DNA from 2 places in the Paenibacillus sp. Y412MC10 genome. Region 2 is predicted to be linked to the other one. Evidence: predicted binding sites of a transcription regulator. Region 2 holds the regulator's gene; the other holds the start of a gene.
What was found. Region 2 encodes LexA, which represses DNA repair genes until DNA is damaged. Its sites were predicted from a motif close to CGAACATATGTTCG; they were not measured.
Positions count from the first base shown of each region.

Region 1: addB (helicase-exonuclease AddAB subunit AddB) is a predicted target of LexA. The motif match lies at 1,291-1,304, and genes of this name have one in related genera.

Region 1 covers NC_013406.1:2,060,708-2,068,061, forward strand. Annotated here, with positions in the region: gene GYMC10_RS08775 (class I SAM-dependent rRNA methyltransferase) at 1-1,184, shown strand, start outside; gene addB (helicase-exonuclease AddAB subunit AddB) at 1,490-5,020, shown strand; gene addA (helicase-exonuclease AddAB subunit AddA) at 5,026-7,354, shown strand, end outside.
Region 2 covers NC_013406.1:2,700,706-2,708,059, reverse strand. Annotated here, with positions in the region: gene GYMC10_RS11855 (FixH family protein) at 1-55, opposite strand, end outside; gene GYMC10_RS11850 (HAD family hydrolase) at 350-1,141, opposite strand; gene GYMC10_RS11845 (hypothetical protein) at 1,185-1,709, opposite strand; gene GYMC10_RS11840 (DUF896 domain-containing protein) at 1,868-2,074, opposite strand; gene GYMC10_RS11835 (LysM peptidoglycan-binding domain-containing protein) at 2,365-2,736, opposite strand; gene lexA (transcriptional repressor LexA) at 2,912-3,538, shown strand; gene GYMC10_RS11825 (hypothetical protein) at 3,629-4,417, opposite strand; gene GYMC10_RS11820 (RNA polymerase sigma factor) at 4,410-4,946, opposite strand; gene GYMC10_RS11815 (hypothetical protein) at 5,193-5,708, shown strand; gene glnA (type I glutamate--ammonia ligase) at 5,781-7,109, opposite strand; gene GYMC10_RS11805 (MerR family transcriptional regulator) at 7,172-7,354, opposite strand, start outside.

The DNA of each region.
Region 1 (7,354 bases), 640 kb from region 2:
CCGTTTCGTATGAACCGGTCGAAGCGATGGACAAGGCTTTTTTCGCAGCCAGATTTGAGGAATGCCTGAAACACCGGGAGCGGTTTATCGGAGACGAGAATGCTTACCGGCTGGTATATGGCGAGGCTGATTTTCTGCCGGGACTGATCGTGGACCGTTTTGCCGACGTGCTGGTCGTGCAGCTACTGACGCTGGGCATGGATCGATGCCGTGCGGACATCGTGGAGGCGCTTGTCGAAGTGGTACAGCCGAAAGGAATTTACGAGCGCAGCGACGTTTCCATCCGGGAACTGGAAGGGCTGGAACAGCGCAAGGGAACTCTTTACGGGGAGTGTCCCCGCCACGTCGTCGTGACGGAGAACGGCTTGAAGATCAAAGTGGATATCGAAGAGGGTCAGAAGACCGGATATTTCTTTGATCAGCGGGAGAACCGGGCATCCATCAAACCGTTAATGACCGGTTGGGGAAGCCGCAGCGGGATTACGCTTCAGGCCGTGGAGCGGGACGGTGAGACGAAGACCCTGCCGGTAAACAAAAGCGGAAAAGAAGTTACGTTCCCGTATTGGGACGGCGCAACGGTGCTGGAATGCTTTTCGCATACGGGCAGCTTCACGCTGCATGCATGCAAATACGGCGCCAAGAAAGTCACCTGCCTCGACATATCGGAGCATGCCATCGAAAGTGCCAAAGAGAACGTGGAATTGAACGGATTCCAGGATCGCGTGGAATTTGTGGTGGATGACGCCTTCCAATATTTGCGCAGCCAGGTAAAGGGTTTGGAAGAGCGCGAGCTACGTGCCCAAGGGGACCAGAAAGTGGATACCTCGAAACCGTTGACCGCGGGCGGAGGGCGATCCTGGGACGTGGTCATTCTGGACCCGCCGGCGTTTGCCAAAACCAGGTCGGCCGTCAAGGGGGCTTGCCGCGGGTACAAGGATATCAACCTCCACGGCATGAAGCTGGTCAACGAGGGCGGATATCTGGTTACGGCAAGCTGCTCGTACCATATGCGGCCGGATTTGTTCCTGGAGACGATCCAGGATGCGGCGAAGGATGCCGGCAAAATTCTGAGATTGGTGGAATGGCGTGCGGCCGGCAAGGACCATCCGCAAATTCTTGGGGTCGACGAGGGACATTATTTGAAATTCGCCGTCTTTGAAGTGCGCGGCAAATCAAAACTGTAAACACCCCAGCTTGGCGGTTCATATAGAGGATCTTGCAATGGTGGATAACCACGATGGCAGGGTCCTTTTTCATATGTCCGAAATCGTTGGGAATGGGAATGAAATCCAAACGTATGTTCCACCAATCAGGACTTATGTTATACTAGTAATCAGCATCTTTTTTGATAGAGCCGAACCATCACGCAAGATTTGACATACATTTTTGATCTTGAACTACTAGATTCAAAGGGCATGATTTCACCGGGTCAGCAGCTGGTTTTGAAGGTGAATGAGTCTCTTTCGGCAAGATGTAAAGGAGGCATAGCATGAGCGTTCAATTTGTTATCGGCAGGTCGGGCAGCGGCAAGAGCACGTCGATCCGCCAAGAGATGATCGAACGGTTGGAGCATAATCCCAAGGGGGATCCGATGATCTTGATCGTTCCGGAGCAAGGCTCCTATGAAGCGGAGCACGCGCTCGTCAATGCGGGAGGCATTCGCGGCATGATGCGCGCGCAGGTGCTTAGCTTCCGCCGTCTGGCTTACCGCGTCATGCAGGAAACCGGCGGAGCCGCGAAAGTGGCGATCAGCGAGGAAGGCAAGCGGATGCTGCTGTATAAAATTCTGCGGAGGCGCAAGGAAGAGCTCCACATGTTCGGCGCCTCGGGAGAGCAGCATGGCTTTGTCGGCAAGCTGAGCGAGCTGTACACGGAAATGAAGCGCTATTGCATTGACGCCTCATGCGTGGAGGAGCAGCTGGGACAGATGGTATCCGGCTCCGGGAATTCACCGATGCTGCGGCGGAAGCTGGAGGACATCGTAACGGTCTTTCGCGATTTCGAGGTTGAAATTTCACGGTTTTACATGGATGAGGAAGACACGCTGGCCTCATTGGCTGAGGGTGTGACCGAATCGGAATATATCAAGCGTGCCGACATCTGGATCGACGGCTTCCACGGCTTTACGCCGCAGGAGTACCGGGTGCTGCAGGAGATCATCGTGCATGCCAAGCGAGTGACGATCGCGCTGACGCTGGACAAGCCTTACAGGAACGGGACGGTTCCGCATGAGCTGGATCTCTTTCATCCTACTGCGGTGACGTACATAAAGCTCAAAGGGATTATCGATGAGATCGGGCTGGAGGCGGAGCACCGCATTCTTCATCCCGATGTTCTGCCGCGGTTTCAGGAATCTCCCATGCTTGCCCATCTCGAGCGCGGTTATGATCGGAAGAAGCGCTGGGCGGAACCGGATGAAGGCCCGGACACAGCGAGCAGTCCAAACCGCGGGAGGAAAGGTCTGCTTTTACACGCTGCCAGCCATCGCCGGGCCGAAATCGAAGGAGCTCTGCGCGAAATGCTGCGGCTGGCACAGGAGGAAGGGGCAAGATACCGCGAAATGGCTGTTTTTGTCCGGAATATGGGGGACTATGAGCATCTGATGGGTCCTTTGTTCAGGGAATACGGCGTTCCTTATTTTCTCGATCAGAAGCGGAGCGAGCTTCACCATCCGCTGGTCGAGTTCATTCGCTCAGCGCTTGATGTCATCGGACGCCGGTGGCGTTATGAGGACGTATTCCGCTGCGTGAAGACGGATCTGCTGCTGCCGCTGGACGGTTCGCTTACCCGTGAGGACATGGACCGTTTGGAGAACCATGTGCTGGCTTCCGGAATCCAGGGCACGCGCTGGACGGACGGCCGTCCCTGGAAGGGAGTTCCAAGCCTTTCTTTAGAAGAGGGGGAAAGCGAGATCCGCAATCAGGACGGCATGGCGGCGATCGAGTACGCCAGGAAGGTGATAACGGAACCGCTGCATGCGTTCGAGAAGCGGATGAAAAAGGCTGCGAGCGCGACGGATCAGAGCACCGCGGTCTATCGGCTGCTGGAGGAGTGCGCTGTGCCCGAGAAGCTGGAGCTGTTAAGCCGGGCTGCACTGGATGCCGGGCGTCCTGAGGAAGCCCGGGAACATCGCCAGGTATGGGGAGCCGTGCTCGGCCTGCTCGACCAAATCGTCGAGATGATGGGCGCGGAGAAGCTAAGCACCGAATTGTTTACCGGCGTGCTGGGTACGGGACTTACGGAAATGAAAATGGCTCTTGTGCCTCCGTCTCTGGACCAGGTGCTCATCGGCAGCATGGACCGGACGCGGACGGGCGGGGTGAAATATGCTTTTCTTCTGGGCATTAACGACGGCGTGCTCCCGGCCCAGTTCCAGGATGACGGCATCCTGACGGAGCCGGAACGGGTTCATCTTGAAGACCGCGGGCTGGAGCTTGCCCCGAGCATATCCCGAAGACTGCTGGATGAACGGTTTCTGATCTACAATGCGCTGACTTCGGCCAGCAAACAGCTGTGGGTCAGCTACCCTGCAGCGGATGATGAAGGCAAGCCGTTACTGCCATCCGAGGTGGTGCGGCATCTGAAGCTGATGTTCCAGCTGGAAGAGGAGCCTTTGTTTCCAAGACCGCATGCCGGGCAATCGGCCCTTGAGCAGGAGGGTTATGCGGTCCGTCCGGACAAGACGCTTGCTTATTTAGCGGGCCGGCTTCGCGACTGGAGGAATGGGGAGGAGATCCCGGATTTGTGGTGGCATGTTTACAACTGGTATGCGGAGCAGCCGGGTTTGCGGCCCCGCCTCACGACCATGCTCTCCTCCTTGTCTTACCGGAATGAAGCCCGGCCTCTCAAGCTGGAAACCAGCAGACAGTTGTACGGAACGAAGCTGCGGACAAGCGTATCCCGGATGGAGCGCTTTGTTGCCTGCCCGTTCTCCCATTTTGCCTCCCATGGGTTGAAGTTGAGAGAGCGGCAGCTGTACAGGCTTCAGGCTCCCGACATCGGACAGCTGTTCCATGCTGCCTTGAGCAGCATGGCCGTCAAGTTCCAATCGCAGCATCGAAGCTGGGGAGACCTGACCGCTGAGGAATGCCTGCGCGAAGCGGAAGCGACCGTGGATCGGCTCGCACCGATGCTGCAGGGTGAAATCCTGCTCAGCTCCAAGCGGTACGGCTATATTTCGCGAAAGCTTAAAAACATCGTGGGCCGAGCGTCGGTCATATTGGGAGAGCAGGCGAGGCGCGGCAAATTCGAGCCGATCGGCCTTGAGCTTGATTTCGGTCCCGGAAAGCCGCTGCCTCCCCTGGCGTTTGAATTGCCGAACGGGACCAAGATGGAGATTGTCGGGCGCATAGACCGGGTCGACATGGCCCGAGGCGAGCATGGCATCATGCTTCGGGTCATCGATTATAAATCGAGCCAGAAGGATCTGCGACTGCATGAGGTCTATTACGGCCTATCCCTGCAGATGCTGACCTATCTGGACGTGCTGCTGACGTTTGCGGAGGAATGGCTGGGCGAGCAGGCCCTGCCTGCGGGAACCTTGTACTTCCACGTGCATGATCCGGTATTGCAGTCCGCCAACGGCATGACGCCGGAGCAGGCGGCAGAGGAGCTGCTCAAGCGCTACAAAATGAAAGGTCTGCTCCTGGCAGACCGCGAAGCGGTGTCCCTCATGGATTCGTTCCTTGAAAAAGGGCACTCTGCCATCCTGCCCGTCGCCGTCAAAACGGACGGCAGCTTCTACAGCAGCGCGGCCGTGGCAACGCCTGACCAGTGGGAGACCCTGTTGTCCACCGTGCGGGAGAACATGCTGAACATCGGCTCCCGCATCACAGGCGGCGATGTCGCGATTAAACCGTATCGGATACAGCAGGAGACCGCCTGCACGTTCTGTTCTTTCCGGCCCGTATGTCAGTTCGACGACGCGATTGAGGGCAGCGAATACAAGCTGCTGGGCAAACCGGGCAAAGATCAGGTGTGGGATATGCTTGGACATCCGAAGGGAGGAGAGAGCCGGTGAGAGAGATGATAGCAAAACCCGAGGGAAGCATGTGGAGCGACGACCAGTGGAAAGCCATTGCGCTGTCGGGCGACGATATGCTGGTTGCAGCTGCGGCAGGTTCAGGGAAAACCGCCGTGCTGGTTGAACGGATCATTCGCAAAATCCTGGACGATGCCGCCGGGTTCAGCGTAGATCGGCTGCTTGTGGCTACCTTTACGAAAGCCGCCGCTGCCGAAATGCGGGGACGGATCCGGGAAGCGCTGGACCGTGAGCTGGACCGGGATCCGGATAATGAGCATATCCGGCGTCAGCTCGCTTTGCTTGGCAGAGCGTCGATTACAACGCTGCACTCCTTCTGCATGGAAGTCATTCGGCGATATTATCAGTTAATACCGCTGGATCCGGGATTCCGCATCCTGAACGAACATGAGGCGGATTTAATGCGGCAGGATATGCTGGAGGAGCTGTTCGAAGAGAAATACGGTGAGGTGGAGGGGGACCCGGAAAGCCGGTTTCTGCGCTTGGCGGACTGGTTCAGCGGCGAGCGAACGGACGATGCGCTGTACCGTCTCGTGCAGCGTCTATACGATTTCTCCCGCAGCCATTCATGGCCGTCACACTGGCTTAGGGAGACAGCCGCCGGCTTTCAGGTGGCCGATACGGAAGCCCTCGGTAACACGCCATGGGTCCAGAGCATCTTGGCTGATGCACGCCTGGCTCTGAACGGAGCGGCAGGGCTGCTGCAGCAAGCCAAGGCCATTGCCATGCAGCCGGGAGGGCCAACACCGTATGCGGACAATCTCGATGAGGACTTGCGACTGGTGGCTTCCCTGCTGGAGGCCATCGATACTTCGCCGTGGGAATCGTTGTACGGCATTTTCCGCGAGGCGTCTTTCGGCAAGCTCAAATCCGTTCGGAAGGATGAGGTGCTGCCGGAGCTGCAGGAGCAGGTCAAGGAACTGCGCGACAACGTGAAGAAAATCGTAAATGAGCTGAAAAATGCATTGTTCGGCCGTCCGGCATCGGAGTTTTTGCGGGAGCTTCATACGGCAGCGCCGCTGATGATGGAGCTGGCCGAGACGGTGATCGCGTTTGGCGAGCGTTACAGGGAAGCCAAGGCGGCCAAAGGCATGGTCGACTTTAATGACCTTGAGCATTACTGCCTCCATATACTTCGCCATCCCGATTCCGTGCCGGGACATATGATGCCTTCCGATGCGGCGATGGAATACCGCGAGCAGTTTGATGAAGTGCTGCTGGATGAATATCAAGATACGAACAGCGTGCAGGAAGACATCGTACGATTGATTTCTCGGGAGATGCCGGGCAACCGGTTTATGGTCGGCGACGTGAAGCAGAGTATTTATCGGTTCCGTCTGGCGGAACCGGGACTGTTTCTCGATAAGTACAAGACGTTTTCTTCCGGGACAGGCACGTCCCAAACAGGCATCCGAATTGATCTGGCCCGTAATTTCCGCAGCCGGATGGAAGTGGTGGACGCCGTCAATTTGCTGTTCCGGCAGATCATGAACGAATCGGTAGCCGAGATTGCCTATGATGAACGGGCCGAGCTTGTATGCGGAGCTTCTTTTCCGGAACAGGAAACGAACGGAGGCGCGAATCCCTACATGCCCGAAATGCTGCTGATCGACCGTGCCGGAAAAGGTCCGGAGGAGCAGTCCGATGAATCGGCTTCCGAAGAGGACGGGGTTCAGCTTGAAGCTGAGGCGCTCGAAATGGAAACCGCCCAGCTGGAAGCCCGCGCCATCGCCCGCAAAATCCGCGAAATGACAGGCGAAAGCGGAAAGCCGCTCATGGTTTACGATAAAGGGTTGAAAACGATGCGGCCCGCCGGGTACGGAGACATGGTCATTTTGCTGCGCTCAGCCATGGTTTGGGCACCGTTAATTATTGAGGAGTTAAGGCTGGAGGGAATACCGGCATTCGGCGAGCAGAACAAGGGATACTTTCAGGCTACGGAAGTGGAAATCATCTTATCGCTGCTGCAGGTGATCGATAATCCGCGGCAGGACATTCCTTTGGCTTCGGTATTGCGCTCGCCCATTCTTGGATTATCCGAGGAAGAGATGGCACAGGTTCGCCTGTGCGCGAAAGGGACTTATTACGATGCGCTGAAGGCAGCGGTCTCGTTAAGCGTCGCGCCGCCGGTCATGGATCCGGCACGCCCTATGGGCTTCGTCGACGGAAAATGGACGCCGGGCGCAGGACTGGAAGGCCTGGCCGAAGCCGCCGCCGGTCATGAGCTCGTAGCAGGCAGCCATCTTTCGGATGCCCCGCTAACGGCGGAGGGCCATGCTATCGAAATATCGGCGGAGCTTGGCGCCAAACTTG
Region 2 (7,354 bases):
GCGCAACCGCCATCAACACCATGGCTGCAATAAAGGCCATCTTTTTCCTGGTCATCCAACCACCTCTTTTACGAATTCATGCTATGTATGATTTATTCACGTAATGGTCCATTCCAAACAGCGTCATTTTCCTAATTCATTATATCGCATTATTCTTTAACTTCTATCTCATGCAGCTTACAATTGTGTGACGTTTGTCACTGCCAACAGCCTCTTTCCTTTCAAACATGGCAACCAACAAAAAAACAGCCCCGAATCGCATCAGATGCTGGCAGGACTGTTCCTATGTACGCTAATATATCTCGCTAATAGATCTTGTAGAATAGTCGTGAACTCTTGATCACGTCATTTATAAGGACGCCACAATAGCATGCAGCTCGGATAAATGTTTGATCTCAAACTTCGGCTGAATGGCCGGATCATGAGGCCGGTCTACCCGATTGATCCAAACCGTATGCAGTCCTGCGGCATTCCCGCCTTTAATATCTGTGGTCAGCTTATCTCCCACCATCACGGCCTGATCCGCTTCGACGCCTAACAGATCAAGTGCATGCTTGAATATGGAAACATCCGGCTTGCCTTTGCCGAAATCACCCGAGATAATAATGTGGTCAAAATAAGGGACCAGTTCCGGAACGCCATCAAGCTTCTCCTGCTGCAAATCCGGACTTCCGTTCGTTAGAAGTAGCAGCTTCACGTTACCCTGTAATTCCTTCAGCACTTCAAAGGTTTCTTCATATACGTAAGGTCTTGTTCTGCGTTCCGCAGCAAATTGCGCTGCCAACGTCTCCGCCAACGCTTCATTATCAACGCCAAGGCGATGAAGTCCGCGACGCCAGGATTCCTTGCGGTATACGGGAGCCAATTCTTGCAGCTTTCGGAATTCGGGCTGGGATCCAGCCGTAAAATTAGCCCACAAGCCTTCAAACGGATTGATCCCGATCATTTTGGTAAAAGCAAAAGTATCATAGGATTCATACAATGCTCTTGCTTCTTCACGCACCGCGGCCAAAAGCGCGCCGGCATCAACGCCGGTCTCCGCCGCTCCGGCTTGGCATGTCACTTCAAACGCTTCTTCTACACTGCGTTCATCCCACAACAACGTATCGTCCAAATCAAACAAAACCGCAGCAATCGGCATTTCTCTCCCACTCCTCATATACATTGTGATCTACTCTATCGGGTTAGTTGTGCTCCACTGGAATTTGATGAGTCTTTGCAAACTCTTCCAATCTTTCGCCCATGGCTTTGGTATCGTAAAGATTCATCATTCGTGAGAACACCCAGTTGCCTGCTTTTCCCTTGCCTTGGATCACGACGGAACCCGAAGCCAATTTGATCTTCTCGATATCCGATACGGCCAGACGGCGTTCCCGGTTGAACTTCATGGTCGACACGGAGGCCCGTTCAATCTTCAAATAAGGCTTGCGGAGAAATATCATGAGCGCCAACAGGATATACAAGCTGACGCCAACCCAATTCAATACATCATTGCTTCCGCCGGCTGCCTGTGAAGTTGCCGTTCCGAGAAGCGCATACAAACCGGCCAATGCAACAAGCACTAACGGAAGTACATACTTACGTCCCTTAAACACGTCATGCTTATCATTAATCGCAGACCCTTGATACGAGGTCAATCCCTGCTTTTTGCGCTGTTTGTTAAGTTGCGACATATTTTTGCTGACTTTTCTTTCCCATGAACGTGACATTTGGTTCCCCCTGAACTCATAATCAAAATGTTTATAAACCATATAAACTTGGGGTAACCGTAATCGATTATCCGAATGGCCGGTACCCCAAGTAGTATTATGCTATCCTTCGATCTGTTCACGGATCCTCTAAATATATATCCTTGAACGGTTATCGACTAGTGCTTTAATCGCGGGCCGCCTTTTTGTTCGTTTTCATCAACCCATTCAATCGATTCCAGCTGTTGTCTAAAGTTACTGCGAATATTGTTAAGGTATATTTCCCGAAGCTCGGCCCGTTCTTTGAGCTCCTCCTCGGTCAGCCCTTCATTCTTCTTCTTTCTTGCTAATACATTGATGCGTTCTACCAAAGTATCGATGTCCATGACTTCTCCTCCAATTTCGATATCATGTATAACTTAAACATGTGAAAAAGAGCTTGTCAAGGCAACTGAGCCCTTGCAAACTCTTCTCAGAACAAATAGGAATATATGATGCGCATAAACGAATACCGTCTATGGGGAGGAAATCTATAGTTATCTATTGTAAACGCGCTATTACGCGTAAATGATTCAATCTGACAAGCAGAATATGATGTGTCATTAAACAGGAAGTAACCAGCCGTATGTGGTGATTATATGGAGTATGAATGCCTATTGGTTGAAGCAACGTCAAATCACCAAACCGGCAATGACAGCACTTCCCCAGCCTGTATGTCCGGACCCTTCAATCCGTTCATTCTTCGTATGCTATCCAGATATACGCGTGTATCCATATCCGCAGGTTTGTGAAGGGAAGCAATTCGCCACAAGCTATCGCCATATTGAACGATCACCTGCTTCTCTCCAGTCGGCTTCTCTGTCCCACCGGCAAAAACGGAATATGCACCTGTCCAAAAGATGGCCACAATTAGCAGGGTGAACAACAGTTTATTCAAAGGGATCGAAGCTATCTTCGATTTCAAGTAAATGCCCCAATTCTTCGATGATTGTTCTGTTACCACCGGAACGTTCTCATAAATGCTGCGGTATGTACTGTATTTCAACATGGAATCATCATCTCCCAAACAAGTGTTCTCTATTGGATTCATCTTAACACGAACACTTGTTTGATTCAATACCCAAAAGAACATTTGTTCTATTTTATTTTAGAACTTATGTTTGTACGAACGGTAGTTCTATGTTATAATTTTCCCAAACGTTACTAAATGGGGTTGATACGGCATGTCGAAAATATCCAGCCGCCAGCTGGCGATCTTAGAGTTTATCCGCAACGAAGTTCGTAGCAAGGGTTACCCGCCTTCTGTCCGGGAAATCGGCGAGGCTGTCGGACTAGCTTCCAGTTCTACGGTCCATGGTCATCTGGACCGTTTGGAGAAGAAAGGCCTGATCCGCCGTGACCCTACGAAACCAAGAGCGATCGAGCTGCTTGGCCAAGAAGAATCCGAGAGCGCGAATCTGTTTACGCACACCATAGCCAGAGTGCCTGTCGTCGGGAAAGTCACAGCAGGCGTGCCGATTACGGCCATGGAGAACATTGAAGACTATTTCCCGCTCCCTCAGCATTACGTGGGCGACGATAAAGTGTTCATGTTGTCCGTAGTCGGCGACAGTATGATTGAAGCCGGTATTCACAGCGGTGACTACGTCATCGTTCGCCAGCAGCAAACCGCGGACAATGGTGACATTGTCGTTGCAATGACAGAAGAAGATGAAGCAACCGTGAAGACCTTCTATAAGGAGAAGGATCATGTACGATTGCAGCCGGAGAATCCTACCTATGAGCCGCTGCGCTTGAACCATGTTACGATTCTCGGGAAAGTGATCGGTCTCTTCAGGGACGTACACTAATTCCATAGAATTATGAATAAGAGGTTACCTTCCTTATTTGGATGGTAACCTCTTCGCTTTTTGTATATAGATAATGGAAGATAATCCTGACTAGTTTGCCAACACCATAACGCCTTGCTTAAGATCCAGTCGATACATCCGCTTAGGTTTATAATCCGGCGAACCTTCGCCTCCCGGTCCCTCCGTAGACTGCAGAACAAGTTTATTCTCCTTCACCTCGGGAGCCGTACCTGGTCTATAATATGAAAAGTAGGATGCCAAGGACTCATCCTGAAATCGGAGCTGAACGGCATTACCCGTTTCATGCTCTACGGCGAACGCATAGATTTGTATGCCATGACAGTCCCTATATTGCGGTGCGAGTATAAATACATCGGCATCTTGAAACGGCAGGCGAATCATATCAACCGGAGCAGATGTCGGTTGAATAAATGTAAGCCCCTCCAGCGTAGTGACTTCATTTGTAACTTGGTTAGTACTATACTGCACGCTGTAGTTTCCGGTAAACGACCGATCCGTTTCGATACCGAAGCAGCTCGGTGCACCCAATGTCGTTATTTTTTCCTGTCCAACTGCAATAACGTTTAACCGTCCTTCATCCGTTACGCCTTGTGCCCGGATTGTCTCCTCCTTAGTAGGGGGCATAGTCCCTGCTCTCTGTTGTTCGTCCCTGCCATAAGGCAATTGAAAGGCAAATAAAATAATCAGAAGCATGAACCCGCCAGCTAATCCAACTTGTAAGTACTTTCGACGTTTAGGTTTGCTGTCGGTGAAAATCACGGACCTATGCACGTTTTTTTTCATTTCGGACGTGAACTTTTCATTTGAAAAAGGAGCTTTTTTAGCACGGTTGTACCAGTCTGGTTTATCCTCACTCATCGTTCTTCTCCTTCATTAGTTTTTGTACTTTTTTCCTGGCCCGATGCAATCTGGATTTTACAGTGCCTGTCGCAATATGAAGCAGCTTCGCAATCTCATGCATCGGCATTTCATAGTATAGGTCCAGGACCAATACTTCCCTAAGCTTGCTCGGCAAAGTCATAATCATTGCCCATATTTCATCCGTATACTGCTCGTCCAAATATTCCGCTTCCGCTGACCGGCTTGACGAACTGGCGGTAAGCTTGTCTTTAAGGATGACTTTCCGAAAGAAAAAAGCCTGTTTGTACCGGAACGCCGTATGTCGCGTGATCGTAAGCAGCCACGTTTTCAGCGTCGCCTGACCGCGAAAGGTATGTATGCCGTAATAGGCCTTAATAAAGGCTTCTTGTGCAATATCGTCTGCCAAGGCATGCTGTTTGGTCAAAAAATACGCATAATTCCACACATCGTTTCCATATTCATTCATGATTTTATCCAGCGTCTGGCTGTCCATGACCGTCATCTGCTTTAAGTATTCGAGCTCCAACCGATTCACCTCATCTAATTAGAGTCATGGAAGCGAGCAAAGGTTCCTTTTTTCGTAAAATAAAAAAGAATCTCCCGTAGGTAAGGGAAGAGTCTATTCTATAAAGTATAAACAACCCGATCTTTCATTTGCGCTAAAATGTAGATATAAAGACACTATTTAACATATTTAACTTACAATCTCTAATATTTAATGGTATTATTTAGGAAGTTGGCCAACCTAAACTGTTTTTTGGGAGGTAGTTAAATGAAGAAATTATCCATAGCAACATTTATCGCAACGGTATTAATTCTTGCTACTGCTCATTCTGCCTTTGCAAATTCCCCAAGCCCGAACCCTGATTCAGATACAGCCACTATTCAGGCACTGACGAATTATGAAAGTGAACCCAACGATAATTATGAATCTGCTGACACTGCAGTGTTGTATGAATGGGACAACGGTACGAACTATGGATATATTAGCAGCATGGGCGATCTTGATTTCTGGCACTTGCCGACTAATAACGCAAGTTCCTATAATATCAGTCTATATTCGCCTGACTCTTACTTTAATTATAACTTTGCAGTCTACGAAAAAGTGCCTGGCCAAAATGGATATACTGAAGTTGCTCGCTCCTATGCAATAAACGGTGTCGCCGGCGTTAGTGTACCGGGATTAAAAAGCGACGGTACCATCCCTAATTACTATGTTATGGTATACGGGAACATGGGCTTCAATATATTAAATCCATACCGACTCACAATTCATGCTGTTTACTAATGATTTTTAAATGCTGAAATCATGTTTGCATTAAAAAATCCCCGCTGCCACTTGGCAGCGGGGATTCCTCTATTAATACATTGTAATGTACTGATCGCGTTCCCATTGGTGAACTTGCGTTCTGTACATATCCCATTCGATCTCTTTCAGCTCGTAGAAGTGAGCCAGCGCATGGTCACCGAGTGCATCGGAAATGACTTCGCTGCGGATCAATTCGTTGAGCGCTTCTTTCAGGTTTGCCGGCAAGCTTGGGATGCCTTCCTCGATGCGCTCTTCTTCCGTCATCACGTAGATGTTGCGGTCGATCGGTGCCGGAAGCGACAGCTCACGCTTAACGCCGTCCAAGCCAGCTTTCAGCATGACAGCCAGAGCCAGATACGGATTCGCAGCCGGATCCGGGTTACGCACTTCGATGCGCGTGCTCAGACCGCGGGATGCTGGAATACGAATCATCGGGCTGCGGTTACTTGCAGACCATGCCACGTAGCAAGGTGCTTCGTAACCAGGCACGAGACGCTTGTACGAGTTCACCGTCGGGTTCGTGATCGCAGCAAACGCGCGTGCATGCTTAAGAATACCCGCCATATAGTTCCGAGCCGTTACGCTCAGGCCAAGCTCGTCGCTCTCATCAACGAACGCGTTCTCGCCGCCTTTGAAGAGCGATTGGTTGCAGTGCATGCCAGAGCCGTTTACGCCGAATAGCGGTTTTGGCATAAACGTTGCAATCAGTCCATGCTGACGAGCGATCGTCTTAACAACCAATTTAAAGGTTTGAATCTGGTCAGCCGCTTTGATCGCATCTGCGTACTTGAAGTCGATTTCGTGCTGGCCAGGCGCAACCTCATGGTGAGAAGCTTCGATTTCGAAGCCCATCTCTTCCAGCGTCAGCACGATGTCACGGCGGCAGTTCTCGCCGAGATCCGTAGGCGCCAGGTCAAAGTATCCGCCCTGGTCATTCAGCTCCATGGTCGGATTGCCTTTTTCGTCGGTTTTGAACAGGAAGAATTCCGGCTCCGGACCGACATTCATGGAAGTGAAGCCCATCTCTTCGGCTTCCTTCAGTGCTCTCTTCAGAATACCGCGCGGATCTCCCGCAAATGGGGTGCCGTCCGGCATGTAAACATCACAGATCAGACGCGCGACGCGATCCTCGGATACCCAAGGGAAGATCATGAAGGTATCCAGATCCGGGTACAGGTACATATCGGATTCCTCGATACGCACATACCCTTCGATGGAAGAACCGTCAAACATCATTTTATTATCAAGCGCTTTAGGCAGCTGGCTTACCGGAATTTCAACGTTTTTGATCGTTCCCAGCAAATCTGTAAATTGCAAGCGGATAAATCGAACATTTTCTTCTTTGGCGATGCGTAGAATGTCCTCTCTCGTATAACTCACTTTATCCTCTCCTTTTTAAATAAAAAAACTAGACTCCATGAAGAATGACAGCATGGCAATCCTTATTTATTAAAAAACCGGGATAATTCCCCTTGAATCAATGAAACCTGACCCGGTCTTTTAGCGGTAATCAATTCCTGCTTCAGCAAACGGCGCAGCTGCGACTCCGACATCTCACGGCGTCTGTTCTCCGTATCCGGCGTAATGACGGTAGCCTCTTCAGACTCTTTCGTGACCGGGTTCAT